3 regions of the Marinobacter sp. NSM genome follow, and region 2 is predicted to be linked to each of the others. Evidence: predicted binding sites of a transcription regulator. Region 2 holds the regulator's gene; each other region holds the start of a gene.

Region 1 (4,179 bases), on a different contig from region 2:
GATGATGTCGAACTTGCCAAGCATATACCGCTCAAGCAGATTGAGTTCCTTGAACTCCACCATGGCCTTGATTTGCGGATTTATCTGCCAGCCACCGTTGGCAGAGGGCGTAAAAAACCGCTTCTGCCGCTCTGGTGACAGCCCACGACCGATGGCGATCATCTCATATTCGCCCCGCCGGGCCACTTCCAGAACGCTTTTGGAAATATCCGTTGCGGTAATTTTTACGTCCCGCAACTTCCCGGGCCGGTTGCGCCGGAACTCATCCACAACCATTCCTACCGAATAGGGTTCCTGTCCTGTTGAGCAAGCGGCAGACCAGATGCGAAGTGGCTGCAACGAATTGCGTTCGGCAAATTCCGGTAACAGCTTGTCCTGCAGAATGCGAAACGGGTGGTTGTCCCTAAACCAGAGGGTCTCGTTGGTGGTCATGGCATCGATAACCAGCTCACGCAGGCCGCTGCGCCCCACCCGCTTCAAGCGATCGAGAAGCTCACCCAGTGAATTCAGTTTGTTATCCTCAAGAATCCTACGTAGACGACTCTTCACCAGATACTGCTTGTTGTCACCCAACAGAATGCCACAAGCGTCCTGCAGGAATGTTTTGAATGCTTCGTATTCCTGAGACGTAATTTCCGCTTTCATTGGATCTCTATCGTGGGTAAGTCCATGAGCCGAGGCATCAGTTCTGGTCAATAATTTCCATTACGCGTTCGGCAAGTTCATCCGGGCTGAATTTCGCCATAAAATCATCGGCACCGACCTTCTGAACCATCGCCCGGTTAAAGACACCGCTCAGGGATGTATGAAGCATCACATACATGCTGCTGAGCGCCGGATTCTCTTTGATTCTGGTAACGAGGGTATAACCGTCCATCTCCGGCATTTCCACATCAGAAATGATCAACGATAAGTGGTCTCGGGCAGTGGAACCATCCTCCGTAATCTCCTTGAGGTAGTTCAACGCCTGTTTACCGTCATTCTTGGTGACCACTTCCATTCCGATCGCGGTCAGGCAGCGTTCGATCTGGCGCCTCGCTACAGACGAATCATCAACCACCAGCACAGGCAAATGCCCCTGAACGCGCTCGGCACTGCGAGTTCTCAGTTCTTCTGTGACATCTTCCCTGAGTGGAGAAACTTCTGCAAGAATCTTTTCTACATCTATGATTTCTACAAGTTTGTCGTCAATTTTTGTAACTGCCGTCAAATACACATCCTTGCCCGCGCCTTTGGGTGGCGGAAGGATATCTTCCCAGTTCATATTCATGATCCGGTCGACACCTGTCACCAGAAAGCCCTGGGTTTTGCGGTTGTACTCGGTAATGATGACAAAGCTTGTTGCCAGTTCTTCCTGTGGAATGCCTGACATACCAATAGCCATGCTCAGGTCGATAATGGGGATGGTCTCGCCACGAATGTGAGACACGCCCCGCACCACATCACGGCTGTTCGGTATAGACGACAGCTTGCCGCACTGCAGGACCTCTTTTATTTTGAATACGTTAATCCCGTATAGCTGCCGCCCGCGCAAACGGAACAACAACAGCTCTAGCCTGTTCTTACCAACCAGCTGCGTACGCTGGTTAACGCTGTCCAACACCCCTGCCATAACTTTCTACTCCCGGCATGCCAACGATCGGCACAGAATTTGCTAATTTATTATTAAACAACTTGCTTACGCGAACCCGGACCAAAACATTGGCGCCGGGTGTCCAATCAGGGTTAACGGCCCCAGCGCCATTTTCCTTAACGGAACTCGCGTAAATATGCCTTACTGACAGCATAGGACAAAGCAGTGCAGATGCGAACCATCTTTTTAGCGACCTTTTGCCTATCGACCCTGGGCCTTAACGCCGCGGCTGCGGCCACCACTGCAAGCGAGATACGCGATGCCGCCGGTCAATTTATCGAAACCTGGGCCGACGAGCAGCGCCAGCAACAGTACGAGGTGAACTTCACCGTCGGCAGCATCGACAGCCGGCTTAGCCTGGCTGCTTGCGAACAGGCACTCCAAACCGCGTTTACCAACGATCCCCTACGGACCACATCGCCATCGGTGATGGTGTCCTGTGCCGGGGAGCGGCCATGGCGGATGTTCGTCACAGCCAGTGTCGAAGTACACGGCCCTGCCCTTGTGGCGGCTCGGCCTCTGGCCCGCGGTGAGCGCATCAGCGGTGAACTTTTGCAGGAAAAACAGGTGCAGATCAACGCCAGCCGCCGGGGCATTCTAACAGATATTGAACAGGTATCCGGCATGCTGGTGAGGCGACCAGTTAATGCAGGGTCGGTGCTGACGCCAGATCTGCTCGAAGCGCCCAATGCCGTTGAGCGCGGTGATCATGTTATCATCACCGCCAGATCCGCAGTGTTCTCGGTCAGTTCCCGAGGCAAGGCGCTGGCCAGTGCCAGTGTTGGCGAGCAAGTGATGGTTGAGAATCTGCAATCAGCACGCACGGTTCGGGCAACGGTCACGGCTCCTGGCCGGGTGGAAATTGCCATGTAACGGAAAATCCGTGCCCAGCGGCAAATTTTTTCCGTTTTTTTCTAAAGGTCGGCTAAACGCTGCCGATAAGCAGATATAAACTCGATTCCGCCGCCTCTGAAGGTGGCCATAGGCAAGCAGGTATCCTTATGTCAGTTGACTTAAATGGAATTGGCCCCGGCCAGGTCAACACCACCAGAACCACGGCCGACAAAGCAACAGGCAGCCAGAGTACGCCCTCCACGGCTGGAGAGCAGGCAAAGGCTCAAAGCACGGCAGCCCGCGGCGACAACGTCAGTCTCAGCAATCAGGCCAAAAACCTGAAGCAGCTGGAACAGAAACTGGGCGATTACCCGGAAATGGACGACGACCGCATTGCGCAGATTCGCGCAGCACTGGAAGATGGCACCTACAAAATTGATGCAGAGAAACTGGCCCAGAAAATGCTTGAGATGGATAAAAGCATTTTCGGGTGAGTAAAACATGGCTGCAATCATTGAATTGAAGACCCTTCTCTCAGAAGACATCCGCCAGCTTGAAACCCTGGCGGATCTTCTCAACCAGGAAAAACAACTCCTGGCGTCCTCCGACATTGCTCCGCTCCAGGAAATCACCACTCAGAAAAACAACATCCTGACGGATATCCGTGAGCGTGCGAAACAAAAGATCCGCCTGCTGGTTAACATGGGGTACCGACCGGATGCCGGCGAGCCCTCGAGGTTTATCCGTGCCGGTGGCATGGAAGACCTTTACCAACTCTGGAAAACCGCCGATGGGCGCCTTCGTGCCTGCCAGAAACTGAACCAGAACAACGGTCGTGTTGTCGGACACCTTCAAAAACGCCTGACGAGGCTCACGGACGTCTTCCGTGGCGCCTCTGCCCAACAGAAGCTGTATGGCGCCAAGGGCGAACAAACCAGTGTGTCCAGCGGCAACATTCTGGCCAGCGCCTGACCGACCCGGCAAACAAAAACGCCCGGATGAGCTATCCGGGCGTTTTTTCGTCAGATTCACCTTACCCGTCCATTAACGGGTGTAGATCGTCATCTGGGAATCCGGATGAAACCGTGTGTTGTGAATGCTGACGTTCCCCATGGATGGACTCTGATTGCCACTCACGCGGATATTGTCCATCCGGATCTCCTCAATCCGTTCGGGAAACGCCAGCCTCAAGGCGCCATCCTCTCGAATGGAATAGCGGGGCTCACCCTTCCTGTAGTGAACACCAGAGATGGTCAGGTCGGAATCGAGGAAACTGAGCACTGGCACAAAAATGTTGGCGGCCAGCTTGATTCCCTCTACTGAGTCGAGTCCGGCGAGTTCCGGGTCATCAACCGCGCCGCCAGCATTTCCCGGCATTGCGGCAACCGTTTCAATACGCTCCAGCAAACCCACACTGCTTTGAGCCGTTACGCCGGCCATATCGCTGTCAGACAGAGGCGCAAAGCCCCCCTTTTCATATAACTGACCGGCCTGCGCAGGCATGGATGCCGCGCTGGTATTGCCGGCCGCCAGCGACACCAACGGCTGAAACGGCAACGTCACCATGGTAACCAGCGCTGCCGCATTACGATAACGGGCCTGGTGCTTGAGAACACGATGCAGTTCCTTGTCTGTCACCCAGCCAGCGGCGATCAGCACTTCGCCCAGGCGCTGCCCGGTTTCCCGCTGCAACAACAATGCCTCGTCCAGCT
Region 2 (4,179 bases):
TCGTTGGTGATGGCTTCTCGGAGGGAGGTGCGGTCGTCGCTCAGCGGGTGCTTTCGGCGTGTAGCGTGGAACCGCTGCAGCAGAGATTGTTCATCGGCATCCAGAAAGATAATCTCGACAACGACTCCCGCATCGCGAAGCTGGCGATAGATTTGTTCGAAGTTGGCCAGTTCGGCAGACAGGTTGCGGGCATCGATGCTGACGGCCATTTTCCGGAGTCGCCCCGGCGTTTCCTGTTGCGCCGCTTCCCGGGTCAGCGGGAACAGCAGTCCGATGGGAAGGTTATCAATGCAATAAAAACCCAGATCTTCGAGCACATGCAACGCAGTACTCTTACCCGACCCGGATCGGCCACTGACGATGATCAGTTTCATGATGGACGCTCCTGCCTGCTACTGTTGGTGCTACTGCTTATCAGGATGCCGCCGTCATGCGCTGGTAAAGGGAGGCTGCATCCTGGCACTGGCGAAGCTGTTCACAGAACCCGTTGTCGTTGAATTTCTCGGCCAACTGGCTTAGCAGCTCCAGATGTTCACTGGTGGCTTCTTTGGGCACGATCAAGGCAAACACCAGGTCGACCGGCTGATTGTCGATAGCATCGAAGTCGATGCTCTCTTCCAGTGTCATCAGCACGCCGATCACACGGTCCAGCCCCTCCAGCCGGCAATGGGGTATGGCAATACCCTGGCCGATACCGGTGCTGCCAAGCCGCTCGCGAGAAACCAGATTGCTGAAAATCTCGGTGTCGCTGAGGATTTCATCCTGATGATGAATATGCTCTGCGATGGTTTCCAGTACCCGCTTCTTACTGGAGGCCGGCACCCGGCACAGCGTCAGTTCGGGAGCCAGAATGTTGTCGATGGTCAGGGATGTATCGCTCATGGATCGACTGTGATTCCGTAAAAAAAAGGCTGCGGCCGGTATGCCCCGCCGCAGCTCGTATCATTGAAACACCCGGTACGGTGGTGCTATGAGTGCGCTCAGCCGTTGCCGTGCATCCTGTCTACGTTCTTTTCTTTGTGCTTGAGGATCTGGCGGTCCAGCTTGTCCACCAGCAAATCAATTGCGGCGTACATATCCTCACTCTCTGCCTTTGCATGGATATCGCCACCGATGACATGCAGGGTGGCTTCAGCCATCTGACGTACCTTCTCAACTTCCAGCGTCACCTGACAGTTACTGATGTGGTCAAAGTGACGCTCCAGCTTCTCGAACTTGGTGTTGACGTAATCCTTCAATGCAGGGGTCAGTTCTACGTGATGGCCTGAAATGTTGAGTTGCATAGGCGTCTCCTGTTGTCATCATGCCGGTGTTGCCACCGGGCTGCGTGTCCGGTGCTTCGTGCACCGGAAAAAACATTAAACCAGTCGTTTGCGCTCGTTTGAAGGAGGGATGTGCATGGCCTCCCGGTATTTGGCAACGGTGCGCCGGGCCACATTGATGCCCTGTTCTCCAAGCATGGCTGCAATCTTGCTATCGCTCAACGGCTTTTTTGGAGTTTCTTCTGAAATCAGTTTCTTGATCATCGCACGAATAGCAGTGGAGGAACATTCTCCGCCCTCAGCGGTACTGACGTGGCTGGAGAAAAAGTACTTCAGCTCGAAAATGCCGCGGGGTGTGTGCATATACTTTTGCGTGGTGACCCGTGAAATGGTGGATTCGTGCATTTCTACGGCCTGGGCGATATCCGAGAGGATCAGCGGCTTCATCGCTTCCTCCCCCTGGTCCAGGAAACCCTGTTGGTGCTCAACAATCCGGGTGGCGACTTTCAGTAGCGTTTCATTGCGGCTTTGCAGGCTTTTAATGAACCACTTGGCCTCCTGCAATTGATCCCGCAGGTAGGTGTTATCAGCACTGCTATCGGCGCGACGGATCAGCGATGCATAGCTGGCGTTGACCCGAATTCTCGGGGCGATCTCCGGGTTGAGCTCAACACGCCACCGGCCTTCGTGTTTTCGGACGATGACATCTGGTATCACGTAATCCGGCTCCGCTCGGTCGACCACGTCACCCGGGCGGGGGTTGAGGCTGGTAATCAGGGCCAGAACCTCGCGCAACTGATCTTCTTTGAGTCTGCTGCGGCGCAGCAGTTGCGCGTAATCCCGGTTGCCCAGCAGATGCAGGAACTGGGTAACCACCAGGCGGGCCTGTCGAAGCCAGGGGGTATCTGGCGGCAACTGGTTGAGCTGAATCAGCAGGCATTCCTGCAGGTCCCGGGCGAACACGCCCGGCGGGTCGAAGTGTTGTAGCCGGTGCAGGACCGCTTCTACCTCGTCCAGCTCAAGGGGGTCTTCTTCGGTTTCGTCCTGCAGGCCGGAATGGATTTCCTCAATCGGTGAGGTCAGGTAACCGCGCTCGTCCACAGCGTCCATCAGGGCGTGGGCGATTGCCTGGTCACGCTCGCTCATGGGGGTGAGGTTGAGCTGCCATTCCAGGTGGTCCTGGAGGGTCTCGGCCGGTGAATTGCGGGTTTCGAAATCCGACTCGTTCTCATCATCCCCTTTGCTGGCTGGCGCCGGTGCAGACTGGTAGATATCGTCCCAGGCGGTGTCTACGGGCAGGTCGTCGGGGATGTTATCCGGGATGTCGTTTTCGGAGGCCCAGTCCGGGCCATTTTCGTTTTCATCCCAGTCAGAGGCAGCCTCGGTGGCTGGTTCATCGTGGTCGGAATCCCGGTCTTTATGTTCGTCCTGGGTATCGGCATCCGTATCGGGGGTGTCAGACTGATCGTCATCCTCGGAAGTTTCCAGCATGGGGTTGGATTCCAGTGCCTGCTGGATTTCCTGCTGGAGGTCGAGGGTGGAAAGCTGAAGCAGGCGAATGGCCTGTTGCAGCTGGGGCGTCATGGTCAGACTCTGGCCCATCTTAAGCTGTAATGAGGCTTTCATAACCATGGCTCAAGATCCATAAATCAAGGGTGTCCCGGTAGTGACGTTGCCTGCTGTCAGGCAAAAAAAATTGTTATACGCTGGTTACTTGCCGCTCACTGTTACCAGTATAAGCAAGTTCTTTGCCGAGTTTACTTGCTACAGATCATCAAAACAATCAGACCTCGGTCGTCGAGGGGTTTTCTTCCGCTTACAGGTGGAACTCATCACCCAGGTAGACTTCCTTGACCTGCTGATTGGCCAGGATGGCTTCCGCATTGCCGGAGGCGATGATATGGCCGCCGGAGACAATGTAGGCGTTTTCACAAATATCGAGGGTTTCCCGCACGTTGTGATCGGTGATCAGTACGCCAATGCCCTTGTCCCGCAAATGCCGAATGATGTGCTTGATGTCACTGACTGAAATCGGGTCTACCCCGGCGAAGGGCTCATCCAGCAGAATAAACGCAGGTTCCATGGCCAGCGCCCTGGCGATTTCGACGCGCCGCCGTTCACCACCGGACAGCGCCATACCCAGGCTGTCCCGGATATGGGTGATGTGAAATTCCTCGAGCAGTTCCTCAAGTTTGGCTTCCCGCTCAGGCCGTTTCATGTCTTTTCGGGTTTCCAGAATGGCCATGATGTTGTCGCGCACGGTCAGTTTGCGGAATACCGAGGCTTCCTGGGGCAGGTAGCCGATGCCTTTGCGTGCCCGGCCGTGCATGGGCAGGGGTGTGATGTCCTGGCTGTCAATGGTGATTCGGCCGCGGTCGGAAGGTACAAGCCCGACAATCATGTAAAAACAGGTAGTTTTCCCAGCGCCGTTAGGGCCGAGCAGGCCGACGATTTCTCCGGACCGGATTTCCAGAGACACATCCAGAACCACTTTTTTCTGTTTGTAGCTTTTTGCCAGGTTGCTGGCCCTGAGAACTGCCATCAGTAACCTATTCGTCTGTGGGGTTGCTGGAGCCGCGAGGCTGAATCACCATTTCCACCCGGCCAGAGCTCTCTTCCGAAGGCGTGCCGCCTTCTGCAGTGACCACCCTGCGAACGGTGTCGTATTGGATGACGTCGCCACGGAACACATTGTTGCCCTGTTCAATCACTGCCTGGCGCTCGAACGTCAGCCGGTTTTCCGCCGCTGACCAGGTGATGGTCCGCGCCCGGGCGTCTGTCATGGCTTCACCTTCCCGTGCCGGCTGGCGATATCGGGCGGGTTCGCCGCTTGCCTCAATCCGGCTGAGACCTTCGGGGCTTCGATACAGTACCACCCGTTCTGCGTTCAGCTGGGTGGCCCCCTGAACCAGTTCAA
Region 3 (4,179 bases), on a different contig from region 2:
GGTGTTGAGCAGCATTGGCCAGATGGAACAGATGAAGATCACAAAGATGGCCGACTGCTCCGAATCCTGGATCACGAACAGCGCCAGGGGCATCCAGGCCAGGGGCGATATAGGCCGCAGCACCTGGATGTACGGATTCAGTGCCTTGTACATCAACGGCGACATGCCGATCAGAAAACCCAGGGGCAAGGCCACGGCCATGGCCCCGAGAAACCCGGTTAACACCCGGTAAATGGAATAGGCCAGCTGAGTACCAATACCTTTGTCGTTCGAGCCCCGGTCATAGAACGGGTCTGACAACTCGGCAACGGCATGCCGGATGATTTCTGATGGCGGCGGCACACGAGCCTCCTGATCAGCGCCCCCCATCAAAAGCTCGTATTCACTCAGCTCACCCTGCTGGGGTGCAATCACCTGGGTACTGAACTCCCAGATACCCAGGAACAGCACCAGAAACACCAGGGAGAGCATGCCTGCACGTACGCTAGTCGATGCCATGATCAGGACCTCCGGATATCAAAGCTCTGGACATACTCCTCCGGCTTGGCCGGATCGAAGGTCTTGCCCATGATGGTGTGGTTTTTATAGGTCTCGCTGGGCGCGCTATAACCCAGCTCTTCCATAACCTTGCGGGTTTCACCGGCCACATAGACCTGCTCCGCGATGCCCCGATAATCCACATCGCCCTCGATGTAACCCCAGCGCTTCATCTGGGTCAGAATCCATACGCCCATGGAATGCCAGGGGAAGGGATCGAAATCGATCCGCGCCGGATCATCCTTCACCTCACCCAGGCCGTCGGCATACCGGCCGGTCAGTACCTGCTGAATGACTGGCACCGGCTGGTTCAGGTAGTTTCGCGGGGCGATGGCTTCGGCGATTTCCTTGCGGTTCTCGGCTTTCTGCGAGTACTGGGTGGCATCGATGATCGCGCGCAGCAACGCACCATAGGTATTGGGGTTTTCACTGGCGAATTGCTGGCTGCAGGCGAAGGCACAGCAGGGGTGCCCTTCCCAGATATCTTTGGTCAGCATATGAATGAAACCCACCTTCTCCCACACCGCCCGCTGGTTGAACGGGTCTGGCGAGAGGTACCCATCGAGGTTGCCCGCGCGCAGGTTGGCAACCATTTCAGGTGGTGGTACCACCCGGATCTGCACGTCTCTGTCCGGATCAATACCGTGCTCGGCCAGGTAGTAGCGCAACAGGAAGTTGTGCATGGAGTATTCGAAGGGCACGCCAAACTTGAACCCTTTCCACTGTTTCGGGTCGCGTTTGTCCTGGTGGTCCACGTGCAGCACGATGGCCTGGCCGTTGATGTTCTCCACCGCCGGCATAATGAAGCGCTTGGCGGTGGAGCCCGCACCCATGGTCATGGCCAGGGGCATGGGAGTCAGCATGTGGGAGGCATCGTATTCGCCATTCAGGGACTTGTCCCGGGCCACCGCCCAACCGGCTGTTTTACTGACCGTAACGTCCAGTCCATAGCGCTCGTAGAAGCCCATTGGGTGCGCCATGATGATCGGCGTGGCACAGGTGATCGGCACAAAGCCAACGTTCAGCTTGGTTTTCTCCAGCTTGCCCAGAGACTCCTTCACCGCCGCCTTGGCTTTGTCCATGGGGAACACGGAACCGAGCAACGCGGCTGCGGTGCCTGCGCCCATCATCTTCATAAAGCTGCGGCGGCTATGATCGTTGTGACCAAACACCGAGCGCACCACGGCGCTCTCTATGGCTCGGTCCATCATGGCTTCCGAATCCATCGAGTCAGCGGATGCCAGTTCGCTCGGCTGCGATGACTGCCGCAGATTCAGCGACACGCTCGGCATACCATCACCCGGCTGACACTCCGGGCAACCACAGGTTTTCGCGTGGATCAGTGACTGATCGCCATCAAATGGGTTTCCAAGGCTTTTTGTCGTCATGGTGCACTCTCCCTACTCTCAGATAGTTTTTGCACTCTTTCGGTGCAACAAAGACTCTGGTCTGGCGCAGGCCGGGTTTTGGCCAACGCCATTCGCACGTTCTGAGATAGCTATTGCGGGGTTCGTGCCAACTTTCAGAAATTCTCTATCCGACTGTTTTTATAGACTTTTAAGAAATTCCCAATGATTCGGACGCGCTACGACATTTCGTACTCAACGATTTTTCGTAGCTTCTGCTTCGATTTTTCGTAGTTGGCACGTGCTTTGTTTGGTCTGTGCCATGCCCCAAATGGACCCCCGAGATGAACCACCCTGAACACGCAGACAGTTACCGCTGGATTGACCACCTGCCCGAGGCTGCCCTGCTGGTAGATGCCGGTCGGGATCTGATCCTGGCCGCCAACAGCGCCATGGGGCGAATGGCGGGCACAGACCGGCACTCCATCGCAAACAAGTCGTGCACCCAACTGTTTGCAGACCAACGGCCGCAGCTGATCAACTTCACTGAGGAAACCTTGTTCCGCAGCCACGGCTGGAGCCGGGATTTCCACATCAGGCATCGGGACGGCCACGCGATTGAGCTGGAGATTTCATCATCCTGCGTGGGTGAGGCAGAGGCACAAACCTTGTTGCTACTGCTGCGCGACCGGCGGCAGCTGAGAACACTCAGGGAGCGCCACGAAGCCAACCATTATCACCGTGGCGGCTTGTTGGAATGGCGGCGTGTGGAAGAGTTGTTCAAGGATATGGAGCGGGAAAACCAGCTGATTCTCCACGCCGTTGGCGAAGGCATTTACGGGGTGGACGCCGAAGGCCGCACCACCTTCGCCAATCCCGCCGCCGAGCGCATGCTGGGCTGGCGCATGGATGAACTCATGGGGCGCGTGATACACCGTGTTGTGCATCACTCCCACGAAGACGGCAGCCTGTTCCCACTGAAAGAATGCCCCATCTACGGCGCTTTCCGGGATGGCAGCATCAAGCGCGTTGGCGACGACTGGTTCTGGCGCAAAGACGGCACCGGGTTCCCAGTGGAGTACACCAGCACCCCGATCATGGACAACGGCCACCCGGTGGGTGCGGTTGTGGTGTTCCGGGACATCTCCGCCAGACTGCAAGCCCAGAAGGAACTGCAGTCAGCACTGGAAGAAGTAGAGAGCCTGAAACGCCGGCTGGAAATGGAAAATGCCTACCTACAGGAAGAACTCAGCGCGGAGTTCCACTTCCACGAGATTCTTGGGCAGAGCGATGCCATCAAGGCCATCGTGCGGCGCATCGGCATGGTGGCTCCGACAGACGCCAACGTTCTGATCACCGGCGAATCCGGCACCGGCAAGGAGTTGATTGCCCGCGCCATCCACCAGGCCAGCACCCGACGAGACCGCCCGCTGATCCGAGTGAACTGCGCCGCCATTCCAAAAGACCTGTTCGAAAGCGAATTCTTCGGCCACATCAAGGGCGCCTTCACCGGCGCCGTTAACGACAGAATCGGCCGCTTTGAACTGGCCGATGGAGGCACCCTGTTTCTGGATGAGGTAGGCGAAATTCCATTGGAACTTCAGGGCAAGCTCTTGCGGGTGCTTCAGGATCAGCAGTTTGAGAGAGTTGGCGAGAACAAAACCCGGGCCGTTGATGTCAGAGTCATTGCCGCCACCAACCGGGATTTAAAAACGGAGGTGCAGGAGAAGACCTTCCGGGAGGACCTGTACTTCCGACTTAACGTCTTCCCGGTCGAGTCCATTCCCCTGCGCAGGAGGCTTGAAGACATCCCGATGCTGGCCCAGGAGTTCCTGAACCGGGCGTGTCAGAAATTCAATCGACCGCCACTGATTCTGACAGAGCGGGACGTGGTTACCCTCAAGGCCTATCACTGGCCGGGCAATGTCCGGGAGCTGGAAAACGTGATCGAGCGCCAGGTGATTACCGCCGATGGCCGCCTGGACCTTGACCTTCCGGGTGTCGAACCTTCTGCGCATGCCGCAGCGAACTCAACGCCATCGCGTCATTACGACAGTGAGCTGTTAACTGAGGCTGATCTGAAGGAGCTGGAGAAGCAGAACCTGATTAAGGCGCTGAGAATGACCGGCGGGCGCATCTTCGGAGATGACGGGGCAGCGGCACTACTTGGCATCAAGCCGACGACTCTGAACTCACGCCTGGGCAAGCTCAAGCTTGATGCTCGGCAGTATCGGGCTTCCTGAGTGTTGGCTTGGGTTTCTGGACTTCTGGCTTGGGCTCCAAGCCTGTTTGGTTT

The links. The regulator sigma-54, encoded in region 2, starts transcription at its own class of promoters, with help from an activator protein. The targets are predictions, from matches to a motif close to ANTGGCATNNANNTTGCTNT.
Region 1: a site for sigma-54 is predicted at 1,639-1,658, ahead of flgA (flagellar basal body P-ring formation chaperone FlgA). Genes of this name have one in related genera too.
Region 3: a site for sigma-54 is predicted at 2,177-2,196, ahead of ACTZWX_RS15700 (sigma 54-interacting transcriptional regulator). Genes of this name have one in related genera too.

The regions. Positions count from the first base shown of each region.
Region 1 covers NZ_JBQTCK010000001.1:669,922-674,100, forward strand. Annotated here, with positions in the region: gene ACTZWX_RS03180 (CheR family methyltransferase) at 1-645, opposite strand, end outside; gene ACTZWX_RS03185 (chemotaxis protein CheV) at 683-1,612, opposite strand; gene flgA (flagellar basal body P-ring formation chaperone FlgA) at 1,805-2,506, shown strand; gene flgM (flagellar biosynthesis anti-sigma factor FlgM) at 2,635-2,961, shown strand; gene ACTZWX_RS03200 (flagella synthesis protein FlgN) at 2,969-3,439, shown strand; gene ACTZWX_RS03205 (pilus assembly protein PilB) at 3,512-4,179, opposite strand, start outside.
Region 2 covers NZ_JBQTCK010000006.1:232,459-236,637, reverse strand. Annotated here, with positions in the region: gene rapZ (RNase adapter RapZ) at 1-374, opposite strand, end outside; gene ptsN (PTS IIA-like nitrogen regulatory protein PtsN) at 415-882, opposite strand; gene hpf (ribosome hibernation promoting factor) at 981-1,283, opposite strand; gene ACTZWX_RS14440 (RNA polymerase factor sigma-54) at 1,359-2,894, opposite strand; gene lptB (LPS export ABC transporter ATP-binding protein) at 3,079-3,804, opposite strand; gene lptA (lipopolysaccharide transport periplasmic protein LptA) at 3,812-4,179, opposite strand, start outside.
Region 3 covers NZ_JBQTCK010000008.1:33,346-37,524, reverse strand. Annotated here, with positions in the region: gene ntrB (nitrate ABC transporter permease) at 1-498, opposite strand, end outside; gene ACTZWX_RS15705 (ABC transporter substrate-binding protein) at 501-1,925, opposite strand; gene ACTZWX_RS15700 (sigma 54-interacting transcriptional regulator) at 2,228-4,126, shown strand.